Regions from separate parts of the Halobacillus sp. 12SKB genome, predicted to be linked through region 2. Evidence: riboswitches for the same ligand, from Rfam matches in the RefSeq annotation. Region 2 holds a riboswitch; each other region holds the start of a gene.
The links. A riboswitch is a leader RNA that binds a small molecule or an ion and turns the genes downstream of it on or off. The one in region 2 is predicted to bind S-adenosylmethionine.
Positions count from the first base shown of each region.

Region 1: linked by a shared signal. The riboswitch ahead of ACQ4XT_RS16475 (sulfite exporter TauE/SafE family protein) and the one ahead of ACQ4XT_RS14470 (homocysteine S-methyltransferase family protein) in region 2 are both predicted to bind S-adenosylmethionine.
Region 3: linked by a shared signal. The riboswitch ahead of ACQ4XT_RS08535 (acetyl-CoA C-acyltransferase) and the one ahead of ACQ4XT_RS14470 (homocysteine S-methyltransferase family protein) in region 2 are both predicted to bind S-adenosylmethionine.

Region 1 is NZ_JBRFWR010000001.1:3,299,505-3,305,196, reverse strand. Features, by position in the region: gene fakA (fatty acid kinase ATP-binding subunit FakA) at 1-689, shown strand, start outside; gene ACQ4XT_RS16475 (sulfite exporter TauE/SafE family protein) at 726-1,607, opposite strand; SAM riboswitch class I at 1,729-1,825, opposite strand; SAM riboswitch class I at 1,996-2,102, shown strand; gene ACQ4XT_RS16470 (phosphoadenylyl-sulfate reductase) at 2,185-2,919, shown strand; gene sat (sulfate adenylyltransferase) at 2,933-4,072, shown strand; gene cysC (adenylyl-sulfate kinase) at 4,087-4,683, shown strand; gene cobA (uroporphyrinogen-III C-methyltransferase) at 4,697-5,473, shown strand; gene ACQ4XT_RS16450 (sirohydrochlorin chelatase) at 5,487-5,692, shown strand, end outside.
Region 2 is NZ_JBRFWR010000001.1:2,911,577-2,917,268, forward strand. Features, by position in the region: gene ACQ4XT_RS14460 (hypothetical protein) at 63-329, shown strand; gene ACQ4XT_RS14465 (DUF4257 domain-containing protein) at 563-892, shown strand; gene ACQ4XT_RS14470 (homocysteine S-methyltransferase family protein) at 1,259-2,308, opposite strand; SAM riboswitch class I at 2,491-2,595, opposite strand; gene ACQ4XT_RS14475 (GNAT family N-acetyltransferase) at 3,092-3,574, shown strand; gene ACQ4XT_RS14480 (S66 peptidase family protein) at 3,615-4,526, shown strand; gene ACQ4XT_RS14485 (DUF4037 domain-containing protein) at 4,591-5,415, shown strand; gene ACQ4XT_RS14490 (GNAT family N-acetyltransferase) at 5,557-5,692, shown strand, end outside.
Region 3 is NZ_JBRFWR010000001.1:1,766,748-1,772,439, forward strand. Features, by position in the region: gene ACQ4XT_RS08525 (thiolase family protein) at 1-118, opposite strand, end outside; gene ACQ4XT_RS08530 (acetoacetate--CoA ligase) at 118-2,061, opposite strand; gene ACQ4XT_RS08535 (acetyl-CoA C-acyltransferase) at 2,082-3,236, opposite strand; SAM riboswitch class I at 3,309-3,416, opposite strand; SAM riboswitch class I at 3,484-3,588, opposite strand; gene ACQ4XT_RS08540 (hypothetical protein) at 3,995-4,210, shown strand; gene ACQ4XT_RS08545 (hypothetical protein) at 4,448-4,858, shown strand; gene ACQ4XT_RS08550 (S-layer homology domain-containing protein) at 4,936-5,692, opposite strand, start outside.

The DNA of each region.
Region 1 (5,692 bases), 390 kb from region 2:
AGAAAGCCAAGCCCAAATCAGAGGAAAAAGCAGAGTACGGAATCGTCACGGTAAGCATGGGAGACGGAATCAAGAAATTGTTTGAGAGTCTTGGAGCTACTGTTGTCATTCAAGGCGGTCAAACCATGAACCCAAGTACTCAAGATCTTTCGGAAGCGATTAAAGAAGCACATGCGAAACGTGTACTCATCTTGCCGAATAACAAGAATATCGTCATGGCTGCTGAACAAGCGGCAGAATTAGCGGATGTAGAGGTTGCTGTCATTCCATCAAAAACCATTCCTCAAGGAATGAGCGCACTTCTTGGCTTCAATCCGGAAGCAGATCTGGATGGAAATAAAGAAGAAATGCTCAGCCTTATGTCTGAAGTGAAAACAGGACAAATTACGTATGCCGTCAGAGATACGCAAATTGATGGGTTGGATATTTCCAAAGGCCATTTCATGGGAATTGCCGATGGTAAAATCTCATCCACAGACAAAAATGCGTTGACGACGGCTAAAACGCTGTTGAACCAAATGATCGATGAGGATGAAGATGAAATTCTGACCATCTTAACTGGTGAAGAGGCCGACGAAAAAGAGATTGCAGAACTTGAGTCATTCATTGAAGAAACATACGAAGATTTGGAAGTGGAGATCCACAACGGTGGACAGCCGATATATTCCTATATCTTCTCAATAGAATAAGTCGTTCAGAAACGCAGCTCCAGGAGCTGCGTTTTTTTATGCTTGCTTTTGAACCACTTTGACTCGAAGGTGATTTCTTATTGATACAAAGATAACTAAGAGATAGCCGGAGATCAGTGAAGTGTAGACAAATGTTAAAGTCGAATTACTGACTTGGATAGAAGATAGTAAAGTCCTTGCATTGGTAAGGATAATAAAACCTCCAGCTAATACTCCAAGAATAGCAGAAGGGAGGATTTTGACAAGCCAGGCGGCAATGGGTGCAGCTATAACACCACCAATAACGAACGAGGCAATGAGCAGCCAGCTGAATGAATGGTGCCCTAAAAAGATTAAGAAACCAGCCGTTGCAGAAATCGTTACCAGAAATTCGCTCGTGTCCACCGTTCCTATAACTTTTCTAGGAGCGATTCCCGATTGAGAAAGAAGCGCGGGAGTATTCACCGGTCCCCATCCTCCCCCGCCGACGCTATCCAAAAAGCCTCCTGCTATTCCAAGTGGCAAGAGGAAACGTTTGTTTACTGCCTTCTTTTCTTTAACGTGAGTTTTTTTCGAGAAGCATAGAAAACGAACTACGATATAACCCCCTAGTGTGAGTAGGAATATGGATATGTACGGTCTTATGAATTCTCCTGGGATATAGCTTAAAAATGCTGCTCCTAAAAAGGCACTGATGGCTCCAGGAATTGCGATCGACATGACAAGTCGTTTGTCGATATTGCCAAACTTATAGTGGGAAAATCCCGAAACAGCCGTTGTGGCAATCTGCGACATATGAATAGAAGCCGAGGCTACAGCAGGAGCAAGGCCGTACGATAGGAGGATGGTTGATGAGCTGAGTCCAAAACCCATGCCAAGTGCTCCATCCATTAATTGGGCTATAAAACCAATAAAAGCAAAAATCGTCAATTTATGCAAAATACACCACTCCTTTTAATCAATCCATGTTTTGAAGATATTTTATTATTCCTATGTATTTACTTGGTTTTATAATCAAAAAAATAAAACTCCCCCATCTGAAAGAAGGAGGAGTACCCACACCTTATCTTTCAGCCTTTTGGCTGCTGGAATGAGCACCTTTTCCAGGTTGCTGCGGGATCGTCAGACCAGGTTCCTCCCCCGACTCTTCATAAGGATTGTATGTGTAATTGAAGAATAATTCTAAAACTAACGGACATGGTTTTGTTTGTCAATCATATAGTATAAAAAATCAGAATTTTTTTGATTTTCCTGAAAAGGCATTGACATATGAGGATATGGAGCATATGATTTGTATCAACTTGTTTTTCAGAAAATTTCATACCTTTTCTTATCTAGAGAGGTGGAGGGACTGGCCCTTTGAAGCCTCGGCAACGGATCTATACAGGTACTGTGCCAATTCCAGCAAGTGTTAAGCACTTGAGAAGATAAGGAGAATGTAGTTTACGTTTATTCGTAAATGCCTTTCTTCTTATCGCGGAGAAAGGCATTTTTTCTTTTTAGAAAGGAGGAGGAAATGAAACAACCATCTGTTACCTACCAATCTTTTGAAAATCCATTTAAAGGTGATCAACCGAAAGACGACGATACGAAAGGAGCGGAGGAGGTCATTCGTTGGGCCTATACTCAATATGAGGATCTTGTGTATGCCTGCAGTTTCGGAGCAGAAGGGATCGTTCTCATCGATTTGATTTCCAAGGAGAAACCAGATGCTGAAGTTGTCTTCCTAGATACAGATCTCCATTTTCAAGAAACTTATCAACTGATAGAAAAAGTGAAAAAAAGGTATCCGAAGTTAAACATAAGGATGAAAAAACCTGAAATTACGCTGGAAGAACAAGCCGGGCAGTACGGTTCCGCCCTTTGGAAACGGAATCCTGACCAATGTTGTTACATTCGTAAAATTAAACCGCTCGAAGATGCCCTCAGGGGAAGAACGGCATGGATGTCTGGGCTCAGACGTGAACAGTCCCCCAGTCGTCAGAAAACGAATTTTATAAATAAGGATGAGAGATTCAAATCCATCAAAGTATGCCCCTTGATTCACTGGTCATGGGCAGACGTATGGCAATATATCCGATTAAATAGGTTGGATTACAATGAATTACATGATCAAAACTATCCGAGTGTGGGGTGCATCCCATGTACCGCCCCTGCTGACGATGATGGGAGGACGGGAAGATGGAAAGGGTTCAATAAATCTGAATGTGGGTTACACACGACGGAATCTTTGGGAGAGGAACATTCATGAAGGAGGAATTATTATGTCAATGATAACCCCGCACGGTGGTGTACTTGTTAACAGGTGGAAGGAAACGAAACCAGAGGAGTGGCCGGAAGATATCATCGAGCTTGATTCCATGGCCCTAAGTGATGTCGGATTAATTGCAAACGGTGCTTATAGTCCTTTAAAAGGATTTTTGAACAAGGAAGACTATGAATCTGTTGTCGATACGATGAGATTGAAGGATGGCACCCCATGGAGTATACCTATTACCCTCCCGATCACAGCAGCACAAGCACGCACGCTTGGAAACAAAGCCCGGTTGGTCAAGGACGGTATCGTGTATGGGACGATCAACATAACGGGTCGGTTTAAACCGGATAAGGAAAAAGAAGCTCAAAGCGTATACTTAACGACAGATTCTGCGCACCCTGGCGTGAACAAATTATACAAACGGGCAGATTGGTATGCAGCAGGCGAAATCGAGGTATTTCAAAGACCTCCTTACGAACATGAAAAAACATTCTATCTGGATCCGGAAGAAACAAGAGAGCTTTTTCAAAAACTTGGGTGGAAAAAAGTTGTTGGCTTCCAAACACGGAATCCTGTCCATAGAGCACACGAATACATCCAAAAAGCTGCGCTGGAGACGGTGGACGGATTGTTCTTAAATCCATTGGTGGGTGAAACGAAAAGCGATGACATTCCGAGTGATGTCCGGATGAAGAGCTATCAAGTCCTTCTTGATCAATACTATCCAAAAGAAAGAGTCACCTTGGCTGTTTTCAACGCGGCGATGCGGTATGCAGGCCCTCGGGAGGCCATCTTTCATGCCATCGTCAGGAAGAATTTCGGGTGTTCTCACTTCATTGTCGGCCGTGATCACGCTGGTGTAGGGGATTATTATGGAACTTACGATGCTCAGAAAATCTTCAGCCACTATGAAAATGGAGAACTTGGCATCACACCACTTTTCTTTGAACACAGCTTTTATTGCAACGCCTGCGAATCGATGGCTTCACATAAAACCTGCCCGCATGACAAACAACATCACATGATTTTGTCTGGGACGAAAGTGAGAGAATTGCTCCGTAAAGGGGAAAAGCCGCCAAAAACGTTCAGCCGCCCTGAAGTGGTGGACGTACTAATCAAAGGAATGCAGAAAGAAACCGTGGAATAGAAAGGGTGAAAATAATGAGTAAAAATCTTACCTGGCATGAGGCATCCATTGGCAGCGAAGATTATCGCAGGAAAAATGGGCATCAAAGCGGAGTACTCTGGTTTACAGGCCTTTCGGGCTCAGGGAAATCAAGCATTGCCAATCATTTGAATAAAGCTTTGTATGAAAAAGGGATCCAAACCTATTTGCTTGACGGGGATAATGTGAGACATGGATTGAACTCAGACCTCGGGTTTTCAGAAGCAGACAGGGAGGAGAACATCAGACGGATTGGGGAGGTAGCGAAACTCTTTGCCGATAGTGGCACCATCGTTTTGACTGCTTTCATTTCTCCTTATCAAAAAGACCGTGACCTGGTAAGGGCTTCTGTTCCGTCTGGGGATTTTATTGAAATTCTTGTCGACTGTCCTTTGGAAGAGTGTGAAAACCGAGATCCCAAGGGCCTTTATAAGAAAGCTAGAAACGGAGAGATCAAAGGATTTACAGGCATTGATGCTCCTTATGAAAAACCGCTTCAACCGGAACTTTTGCTCGATTCGAAAACGTATGATGCTGAAAACTGTGCAAAACAAGTACTCAGGTTTTTGCAAGATAAAAATTGGGTGAAGTGAAAGGGGCCGGAAGATGACAAACGTGTATATTGTGGGAGCGGGACCGGGAGATTACGACCTTATTACAGTGAAAGGGTTGAAAGCCATACAAAAAGCAGACGTCATTCTATATGATCGATTGATCAATCAAGAGCTTCTGGATGAAGCGAAGGAAGGCGCAGAACTTATTTTTTGTGGCAAACGTCCGGACCATCATGCCCTTAGTCAAACGACAATCAATCATCTCTTGTGTAAACATGCACTAAAAGGAAAAGTGGTTACCCGCTTGAAAGGGGGAGACCCATTCGTATTCGGGCGTGGAGGAGAAGAAGCAGAAGCACTCGCTAAAAGAAGCATTTCCTATGAAATCGTGCCCGGAATCACTTCAGGCATTGCAGCACCTGCTTATGCAGGGATTCCTGTGACCCACAGGGAATACAGTTCATCGGTTGCTTTCATTTCAGGTGTCCATAAAAAAGACAGTGATGAAGAAGCGTATTGGGAGCGAGTCGTAAAAAGTATGGATACCTTGTGCATTTATATGGGAGTAAAGAAGCTGCCTCACATATGTGAACGACTCTTGAAATATGGAAGACCTCTTCATACACCTGTAGCTTTGGTTCAATGGGGCACAACAGAAGGGCAAAAAACAGTGACTGGGACAATCGAAGACATCGTAGAAAAATCAAACACTATTGAGAATCCCGCGATGATCATCGTAGGTGATGTAGTTCGGTTACGAGAACGTTTGAAATGGTTTGAGTCTTCCCTGGAAGAAAACCTTAAAGAAATGGCCACAGGCATTGTGTGAAAGTGGGGGTACTATGAAAGCCGTTTTATATGTCAGTCATGGCAGTAGAAAAACGCAAGCGAAAGAGGAAGCCATTCGCCTATTGACCCAAGTTCAGCGAAGGATTGACTGCGAACTTTTTCATATTTGTTTTCTTGAATTGGCCGATCCGGATGTGTTGGAAGGCATCCGCCGACTTGTGGAAAAAGGGGCTGATAAGGTCGTCGTCATCCCTGTACT
Region 2 (5,692 bases):
GAGAATCTGTTTTTTTAGTGTTATGCGCCCGTTCAGTAACAATAAAGAGGAGGTGCCGGTGATTGAATATGATGAATGAAAAAGAGACCTATGACGATCTAATGAATGCCTTTAAAAATGCACAATCGATAGAGGAAACCCGTTTTTATTTTGTAGAAATCCAACAGTACTTAGATAATCTTCAATCAACCAACGAGCTGTCCATAACGAAGCGCCAATTGGAAGAGTACCAACGGTTGAGAAAGGAATTGGTTGACTCTACGTCGAAGAAGGAAGTCAGGTATTATGAAGATCAGATCCATGAATGGTTAAATAAAATACATCTCTAGACTGGTATAAGTTGTTATTGCAGACATTATTTTGCAAAATAGTATTTATTTTCTGATAATAATAGTGTACACTATTACTACGGTGTTCATTATAGTGGGATACCTGTATTTAAAAAAATAACGGACTTAAACGGAGCGGCGAGCTTGGTTGAGGATTTAGTGCATAGTAGCGTATGTTTCTAAGTTTCTTTCTACCAACTGCCGCTCTTTTTAGTCTAGGGGGAAAATTTCTTATGAATACGATACTTATTGCTGGGTGTATCGGGGGGATGACAGGCATTGTCTCTCATTTAATGAGAAATGGAAAGGTGCTGATCTTCCCTAAAAAAAGAAAACGGCCCAAGGGAATTTATTTAGGGTTCCTGGCAGATTTCCTTATCGGGGCGGCAGCTTCAGTTTTCGCCGTTACTTATATTATCCCTGAGCCTGAGGTATTAAGGTCGCTGATTGGCATTTCTATATTAGCGGGGATGACAGCGGAAAATGTATTATTAAAAAGAGAATTGAATGTGGAAAAAGCGAAAGTAGAAGGATTGGATCGGATCAATCAAAGATTAAAATAGATATTTTCTAATCCAATCCTTATTTTTTCTTCAGAGTTGATCTCCTCTGGAATCCTCCTTTTCTACCATTCCTACAAAAATGCCCCCGCTTTTATCCCATCATTACGTTAACAGTCAGGTAAGGTCATTTTTTTGTTATGCCTTGATCCAGCTCTTTCTGACTACTGAAACCGTTACTAAAACCAGTACGTGTCATGAACTGCACTATAGGAAGACTGAAAGCTCCTGTAATGGAAGGGAATTGCAGTCTAGTACATAGCCTCAGATAGAAAGCGGAATGCTGGATGACCCTTTGTTCCGCGTAAAGTAATGCAAATAGGTGAAACTTAAAAAAACGCCTGTCCGTATTTCGGACAGGCGTTTGACTCACGCTTTAGTCTTATAAGAGGTGATGTGATCCTGCAGCGTGTCGTCATTGCCGAACAGGAAGTGTTTTTCCATATCCGGGGAATACCTGGAGTTTACAGCTGTACGGCCGACGGATTCTGCTACTTCACGAAGCATGGCAGGAGAAGCTCCACAGCAGAGTCCCAGGTAGTTCACACCAATGCTGTGCGCTTCTTTGGCCCATTCCGCAAGTTCATACCTGTTCGTGTAGAGCGGGTCCAGGGACGTTGGGAACGTGGTTTCCGTTGGAAGTGTACAGGCACAGCCCCCGTCCGGCAGGTTGAAGAAGGTCGGGTGTTCTTCCGTCGTGCGGTAAGGGATGGGAAGGGCACCTACATAACCGTCCACTGTTTGACGGATCTTTTCTACATATGGCTGCATTGTCGCTGGGCCGCGGAAGCAGTTCATACCGACGACAAGCGCGCCTTTTTCTTCTAATAAGCGGCAGGCTTCTTCCACTTCATAGCCATCCCGGAGAATATTTTCCCCCATCAGACCGAATGTGATCACGGCAGGCAAATCTTGTTTTTGAATTTCCTCGAGAGCAATCAGCGCTTCTTCGTAATAATAGAAGGTCTCGCCATTCACAAAATCCACGCCTTCTTCCTTACACCAGCCGATCATCTCCCCAAACATGCTTCTTGTTTTTTCAACAGCTTCAGGATCATCAGGGTTGAACAAGTTCGTGTTGGAAATGTTCCCGGCAACAAGGGCTTCTTCCTCCGGGTGCTCCTGAGCTACTTCTTTGGCCAGGCGGATGGCCTGACGGTTAAGCGGCTCTAATAGGTCCTCTTTGCCGATGATTCTCATTTTCTCTCGGTGGCCGTTATAGGTGAAGGCCAAGACGACGTCCGAGCCTGCGAGCATAAAGTCACGGTACGTCTGTTTCAATGCCTGTGGGTTATCAAGGGCTACTTCAGGTACAAAGGAGCCGGCCTGTAAATAGCCGCGGCGCTCCAGTTCGAATAAGTATCCTTCTCCACAAATGACGGGTCCATCCTGTAATCTCTGTTCTAATGATCGTTTCATTTCATTCCACAACCTTTCCATTTTGTATGAGTCTTTTATTAGAAAGCTAGCCCCTTCTGACAGGGACACGCTGACTTTCTGCCTTGCATGAGCTGACATTGGTTCAACTCTGTTCAGAAATCATTTTCTTCAAAAAAATAAAGGACCTCCTTGGATAAGGGGTCCTTTGTGTATAAAGAGTCTCCTTATCTTCAAGGTAGAACAACTACCTTCTGGATTTAGCACCGTGCCAATGGCTGGTTGCTGAGGTATCAAAGGGCCAGTCCCTACACCTCTCTGGATAAGTTTCATAATTATGTAGTTTTAGGAAAAGCAGTTGGACACGTCGTAAAGCGTATCCTCAAATCAAAAGTGGAGTTTATCATTTCGCTTGCGATTTACAATACAGGAAAATGAAAGAAGAATCAATGGAATTTTCAGAAAAAGTTTCGGGATTCTGTTTAAAAGTACCTGAGCTCTTTCCACAAAAAAAGAAACTTATGGTAATCTTGGTTTGAAGACTTAAACAGGTCCTACCTTTTATGAGCCCGCAATTGAACGAAAGAACCGTTCCCTTACCTATGGTTTAATCCCTCAACCATACCAGTCAAGCTTAAGAGATTGATGAATGGCATGAGAGAAATATACTGAAGTATAAAAGCGCTTGTTTCATTACCAACCTTGTCATGCCTGGATACCAGTGATGATGGCACGAACGTTCCTTTTTTTATCAAAAAATCGGCGGACTAATAAAAATATCTAAGTTGAATAAGTAGGGCAAGTAAGTGACTAGGGGGAGAGAAAATGGATCTATCTATTCGAAGAGCCGAGGAGAGCGATTATGAGTCATTGCTGCCTCTATTTAGGCAGGTTCATGAATTCCACGTTCGTGTAAGACCGGATTTGTACAAAGAGAATGCAACTCCAGTCGAGAGAGAGTTCTTTGAAAGCCAGGTGATGGATAACAAACAGCACATGTTTGTGGCTATCTTAAGCAATGAGATCGTGGGAGTTGTAGTGACTAAGGAAGAGGAAACACCTGAGAATTCTTTTGTCAAAGCGAGAAAGGTTTTATCTATCCATAGTTTATGCGTTTCTGAAATGCATAGAAACAAGGGGATTGGAAAAAAACTAGTTGCCCACGTTTTTGATTTCGGACGTAGCCTCAAGGTCGATCGTGTTGAACTGGGAGTATCTGAGGAAAATACTGCTGCCATAGAATTTTATCGGTCTATGGGGATGACAACAAAGAGTAGAAAAATGGAGATGAAATTCAACTTAGCTTAATCGTTGTTCCATTTCCATTAACCAGAAAGTGAGGGATATTATGATTAACCCCCGTGCTTTACAAGAGGGGGATCGGGTAGCAGTGATTGCACCGGCGGGACCTCCGGATCGGGAGCAATTAAGCCAGGGGATACGTGTGTTGGAAAAAATGGATCTTGAAGTCATCATTGGACGCCATGTGTTCCAAACCGATGAAGAGCATGCAACGGTCGATCAAAAGCGACTTGCTGATTTACATGAGGCCTTTAACGACCCTGCAATCCGCGGAATTTTTTGCACCAATGGAGGGTTCGGCACAGCGAAGCTTGCACCTATGATTGATTACGAAAAGATAAAAAGTAACCCTAAAATATTCTGGGGATACAGTGATTTAACGTACCTGCTTCATGCTATTTACAATTTCAGTGGTCTGGTGACTTTCCACGGGCCTATGGTGGCCTCTGATCTTAATGATGAACAGCGAACAAAAGAGACAGTATCATCGTTTTCATCTCTGTTTACAGGCGAGATGATGACCTATGATTCTAACCGATCAACTCTCAACACGCTCGCCCATGGTACGGGAGAGGGACGTTTAGTGGGAGGGAATTTAACACTCCTCACCAACGGTTTGGGCACGCCTTACCAAGTGGACACAGCTGGCGCCATCTTACTACTTGAGGAAGTTGCAGAACCACCGTTTCTTATCGATTTGAAGCTTACTCATCTTAAACAAGCGGGTGTCTTCAATGACGTTCAAGGTGTCGTATTAGGGAATTTCCAGGTGGAAACAGAAGAAGAAACGGAGTTGAAAAAAGTGCTTCACCGTTTCTTCGCCGGTTCTCCATTTCCTGTTGTTGAGAACTTTCACTTTGGTCATTGCCAGCCGAATTATGGTGTACCGTTTGGGGTAAACGCGAAGCTCACGACGTCGCCGCCTCGATTGGTCGTTGATTCAGGAGTGAACTATTGATTTCGAACAACAATCTATATGTTGAAAAAGTTATGTAACGTAACAATTGGAGGTTGGAATGAAATTGGATTTATTCAAACAATCAATAGATATGGCCGCTCTGTATGAAGAGAACCCAAAGGTTAAAGCCATTCTACTTGCTGGTTCTGTGTCTAAAAACCTAGATGATGAACATTCAGATATTGAATTACATATTTTATGGTCCAATCCCCCGACGGATCATGAGCGGAAATCTCCCATTGAGCAAATAGGTGGCACCATTCTGTCTTATCATCCTTATGAAGATGAAGAATGGTCGGAAGCCTACTTAACCCGGGACGGCGTTAAATTTGAAATCAGCAGCTTTTTGGTTGAATCAGTAGAACGCTTCATTTCCGATGTGGTGGATGAACACGATACCGATTATGACAAACAATGTATAGTAGCTTCCATCCATGATGGTGTAAGTCTCTGCGGGGAAGGAAAAATCACTGAATGGAAGAACAGGTTGGCTGTCTATCCTTTCGAACTTTCAGCACGGATGATTGCAGAAAATCTATGGCTGGGGAATCGCTGGAATAACCGGGAAGCTCTCTTGAAACGTCAGGACTGGTTGATGCTCTATGATGTCCTGTGTGGAGTGCAGAAGAAATTGTTCGGCGTTTTGTTTGGCCTGAATCGTATGTATGTCCACCACCCTGTCTTTAAATGGATGGAAAATAATATCGAACGGATGGAAATCAAACCGGAAAATCTCCATGCTCGCATGAACAAAACATGGATAGGGGACCCGGCAAGCGGTGTGAAAGAGTTAGAAGGTTTAATTGAAGAGGTTATGGAATTGGTTAAGGAATACCATCCTGGTTTGGACATTAGCGAACAGAAGAGAAATATAGAATATGTTAAATGATTGGAACTTCAAAGGGTTGATTGTAACTTTCTCCAACCCAGATCAATCAAACCTCAGAGATTGACGGTATGAAAGCTTTCTTTTATCGGAAATGCAGTAAAAGTATGTGGCGGACTTAAGCGATCAGGAGGAGGAGTAAGAATGATCCGTGAACTTAATAAAGCAGAATTCTATAAATGCGGAAAGTTAACAAACGATGATGGACATTTAGAAGTTCAAGCGGTCATAGAAGGGAATAATCCAGGTCGGATTTTTGTAGATGATACCGATGCTCCTC
Region 3 (5,692 bases), 1.1 Mb from region 2:
CCTGGATGGCGAGACGGACGGATTCTACAATCGAACTTAAGGTCGTTTTTCCTTCTGAATAACGGACGGGCTTCAGCTCACCGATTCCGATGATCGCCCCTTGGGTTTGAGTGGCCATTACACGAACTTCCTTTCTGAGAGCTGACGAAATGCTTGTAAACTGGATGGATTACGTAAAGATGCTTCGTTTTTCACTTCTTTTCCTAAAGCGGCTGTTTTCGCTGCTCCTTCAACTCTTTTTCCATTGATGGTATGGGGGATATCTTCCACTTGATATATTCGTTTCGGTACGTGCCTTGGAGAAGCTTTCGTCCGGATTTGCCGGCGTATTTCTTTTGCTAATTCATCTGTCAGATGTTCCGTGACGACACAAAGGATGATTTCTTCGTCATGTTCTATCGGTAATCCGAAGACGACGCTATCCATGATTTCTTTGATATGATCGACGACTCCGTATATTTCTGCGGTACCGATCCGAACGCCGCCTGGATTCAAGGTCGTATCGGCACGTCCATAAATGATGAACGATTGGTCGATGGTCTGTTCGGCTAAGTCTCCATGTGTCCAGATTCCAGGTCTTTTGGAAAAATAGCTCTTGCGGTAGCGTTCCTCTCCACCTTCTCCGAAGAAGGTAAGCGGCATGCTCGGGAATGGTTTCGTGCACACAAGGTCGCCTTTTTCTTCGTAGACCGATGCTCCTCGCTCATCCAATACATCCACCGCCATCCCTAACGCTTTGCATGCGATTTCGCCTTGCTTCAGAGGATGAACGGGAGAGCCCATCACAAAACAGCCGATAATTTCTGTTCCTCCTGAAATGGATGCAAGGAACAGATCCTGTTTGATGGCTTGGTAAATCCAGTTGTATTGCTCAGGTGCTAAGGGAGCCCCGCAGGATAGCAGACTTTTCAAGGAATCAAGCGAATGACTATTTTTCAGATCTACGCCTGCTTTCATTAATGTATCGAGGTATTTAGGACTTGTACCGAAATGGGTGATGCCGACTTCATCCGCAATGTCCCACAAATGGGTGAGGGAATCCTTTCTTACGGGAGAGCCGTCATACAACAGGATGGCCGCTTCACTGGCCAACCCAGAAACGAGCCATGGATACATCATCCAGGCGGTATTGGTGTACCAGAACAACACATCATTTTGCTGGAGATCGCAATGGAACTGATGCTCTTTCACATGTTGAAGCAGGGTGCCGCCGACCGAATGGACGATTGCTTTCGGCAGCCCCGTCGTTCCCGATGTATATAAAATATATAAAGGGTGATTGAAAGGAACGGATTGGAACGTTGGCTCTACTGCATCATTGGTGCAAAGCTTGTTCCAAGAAAGAGATTTAATTCCTTCGATATTTGTCTCTCCTCCGAAAGTGACAAGTGCAGACAGTCCTTCGAGGTGCTCCGTCGTCTGCTTGATTTTTTCTTCGATCTGGAATGGCTTTTGCTTATATTGATAGGAGAGAGTAGCGATCAATACTTTTGGTTTCACCTGACCGATGCGATCGACGATTCCTTTCGTCCCAAAGTCGGGGGAACAGGAGGTCCATGTCGCCCCGAGTGAAGTGGTCGCAAGCAAGGCGACCAACCCTTGGATATCGTTCGTCGTGACCCCGGCCACACAATCGCCTTCCTGTACACCTAATCGCTTTAACCCTTCCTGAGCTTTGGCAACGGATTGCCTTAGCTCATGTAAAGTGACGCTTCGTTGAACGCCTTCCTCATTTGCTTCATAGGCAACGATTCGATTAAGAGAACCGCGCAGCAGGTTTTCAGCGAAGTTCAACCGTGCTTCCGGAAACCAGATACTATCCGGCATGGAAGGACCTGGGACAAACACACGGTCTCCCTTTTCTCCGATAATTCCCGCATAATCCCACACCGCTGACCAAAATTCAGTAAGGTGGGAAACGGACCAGCGGTGGAACCGTTCGTAAGGGAAAAGCGGCTGGCCGGTATATTCAGCAAAAGCTTTGATATGCGATTGTTCTATTCGTTCGCTCGATGGTTCCCATAGGTAAGGGGAAGGCTGAGCTGTGATGGTTGTACTCATTGGGTTTGTCTCCTTTCGAGTTATGAATGAGGAACTTCAATTAAGATGGCCATTCCCTGGCCGCCACCGCCGCAAAGGGAAGCGATGCCTTTTCCTCCGCCGCGCCGTTTCAGTTCATGAGCAAGGGTCAAAACGAGCCGGAAGCCTGTGCCGCCTAATGGATGACCAAGAGCGATCGCGCCACCATTGACATTGACCCGGTCATAATCGATGCCAAGATCCCGGCAGCTCGCAATCACGACACTGGCAAAAGCTTCATTGATTTCAAATAGATCGATATCTTCGGTCGTCAATTGGTGTCTGTCTAATAGTTCCTGGATCGCTTGCGATGGTTTGGTTTGTAAACTCGGATCTGGTCCGGCAATCTCTGACCAGTCGATCATTTCGGCAAGAGGATTCTGTCCGAGTGATTCTGCTTTCTCTTTGGTGGTAACGATCCCAATACTCGCCCCGTCCGTCATTTGAGAAGCGTTGCCTGCCGTAATCGTGCCTTCATTGGAAAAGGCGGGGGAGAGGCTGGATAACTTTTCGACTGTCGTTTCTTTGCGGATGCCTTCATCTTCCCCGAGTAATCCTGTAAAAGGAGCGATTTCAGGTTGGAACCATCCTTTTTCCTGAGCAAGAGATGCTCGTTGCTGGGATAGAGCGGCATACTCATCCTGTTCCTCACGACTGATTTCGAAGGAGCGGTTTTTCTCATCGGTGAGAGCTCCCATCGAGACATCGGTTAAGGCGCACCATAAACCGTCGTTCAGTAACGTGTCTTTGAGGATGCTATGACCGAGTCCTGAAGAAGCACGTACAGGAGCGGTATGAGGAGCGTTCGTCATCGAGTCGAATCCACCGACGATGTATAATTCTCCCTCGTTCAATTGCAGCCTGCGGGAGGCATCCGCGATTGTAGCGATTCCTCCTAAGCAGACATTGTTCAATGTGATAGCGGGTGAACCGATGTCTACTCCTGACTTATAAGCGACTTGCCGGGCAGGGTTTTGGCCACCCCCAGCCTGGATTACTTGGGCAAGAAGCACACCATCCGCCTGTTTGACTATCGGATTTCTCTCAAGTAGAGCGTTTAGCGCGTGCGATCCAAGTTCTGCTGCGGATTTTTTCTTCAAAGCCCCTTTCCACTTTCCGAAAGGGGTACGGATGCCATCTAAAAGTACAGTACTCATCTATGTAGCCACTCCTTTTTCTAAAATAGAAAGAGCCCTCTTCACAAGAAATAAGAAGAGGGCTCTTGGCTCTTCTTATCTTCCAGGAACATCTCCTGCAGGAATTAGCACCTTATCAAGCTAATGCTTGATGGTTGCCGGGCGTCAACGGGCCAGTCCCTCTGCCTCTCTGGATAAGAAATAAGTATTTAATTGGAAAATATAAAACCTCTCTATCAAGGATAGAGAGGCTCGAGATTATGTAAATCTCTTATCTTCCTGAGCGTTCACTCAGTAGGATTTGGCACCATGCTATGAATATAGCGGTTGCCGGGTTTCACAGGGCCAGTCCCTCCACCTCTCTGGATAAGATGTTCTTTCGTTATTTGGTTAAGTGCCATGTTAGCAAGGGAAAGGATCAGTGTCAATGCATTTTATAGAAAAGTGTGAAAATTAATTTTATTTGGTGCCTAATCTCAAGCGTATTAGAAAACGAAAAGACAGCATAACAGCAGGGGGTTTCACTGGTGTTTCATATCTTTTTCGACTTTATATGTGATTATGTTTTTTGAAGCTTATGTGTTTGATCATTACCTAGGTTTGTTCTTAATTGTAAAAGTCGTTTTCTAGGATAAGCAGGAATTTGGATGAATCGTGTAGTAAATATGTAGTACAAGAATCTATTTTAATTCTTGTCATCCTCGCTATTCCTAACATTCAAAAGAACCTGACGAATGAATGCAGAAGCGAGGAAAGATTTCAAATAAGGGGGCATACACATGGCAGAAGTATCTTCGATGAAGCAGGCCGTTGATGTTTTACTTAAAAAGGGATTATCCAAGCGGGAGATCCTAACCAATGTAGATAACAGCCATTTCCCGTTTGAGGATGAAGAAGTTGTGATGACTTTTATTGATCTACAAATCGAGTGTTCCTCTGATGATGAATTTAACAAGTTGGTCGAGTATTTATATGGATTTAATTTGAAACAATAATAGATTCCCCCTCCACCTTTTTACAACTTAACTCAAAGTGTAAGGAAACTGTAGGAAAGCGAAGTACTATGGTTTAATAGGTGTTGTTGGCTTCTCTAATCGTATTAGCGAACTGAAGGATGGCGTAGTATCGAACTCCTTGTGGGTGATACTACGCTATTTATTTTAGGTTTATTCATATGTATTGGTCTTCTAGATGACTTAAGGTCAGGAGGGATATTCACAGGAGGTAACTATATGATTAAAAAGATATTCTTTTACGTATTCATCATTTTCGCTCTTAGTGCTTGCAGCCAACACAGCGTAGCAGATGAAGCCCTTATCATACTAGAAGAGGTGCAAATCGCTATCACAGATCAAGGATTGGTTCTAGAGGATGCAGATTTACCAAGCTTCAATGCTTTCACTAGAGAGTTAAACGGTGTTTCGCCCGAAGCATTTTTTATAGATGGTGATACACTTTCTATTTATGTATTTCCATCTACAGATGAACGAAAAGAAGGAATGGATGATTTTGAAGAAAAATCAGCTGCAGCTGGAGTCGTTGAACACGAAAAGTACACGCATAAAAACATCTTGGTATTTTATGAACTTGGAAATGAGGAAGTGGATAGTAAACTAAAGTCAGCAATAAATGGATTAGAGTAATCTTAAAAATGATGAAATGGAAACAGCGTAGCATCCTATTTAGGGTGCTACGCTGTTTCTGTTGAGAAAGGGAATGTTTAAGGATTGTAATAATAATCAGGATCATTCATGAAACGGTCAAAGACATTCCATCCTTGTTGGTCTTTGACTTCATAGGTTGCTGTATTCGTGGCTGCTCCATTTTCAAAATTAATTTCCCAATCATTAATAAAGAATGACCAGGTTGAATTGTTATAAATAATGGTTTGGAAATGGTTTTCTTTTACATGCTTGATTCCGTCTTGTGCGAAGCAGAACATAGAGTTATCTGTATCCATAACTCCAATTCTATTCATCTCTCCATTTTTAGCATAGAATAATTGTCCACACGTCACATTGGAGCTCTGAACTTCTGTTGCAACTAATACATCAGGGTTACTATCAAGGACATACAAATTTTCTTGTGATTCGTTGTAAGTAAAGTCCCCAATGGCAACTTTTTGATCCATCGGCGAGGAGTCGCCTAGTTGTAATGTCATTTCATAATAGCCTGAATAGAGAATGTCCCCTTCGTTGGCTCCAGCCCAAGGCAAGTCATTGATTGTCGTTTTCTCATGATCTGCAAAGACCCGAAGTTTATAAGAACGGTGAAGGCCGTCAAACGAAGTTTCCAATCGTGCAGGTGAACCTGGTACACGAAACTCTGGATTGATAGTCGCACCTAACACTTTGGCAAATGCAGCACGCGTAATATCATTTCCTGGTTTGAAAGTTCCATCCGTGTATCCGCTAATAATCCCTTTAGAATTTAAGTCCAAAATACTTTCCTGTGCCCATGGGAATGTATGGTCATCA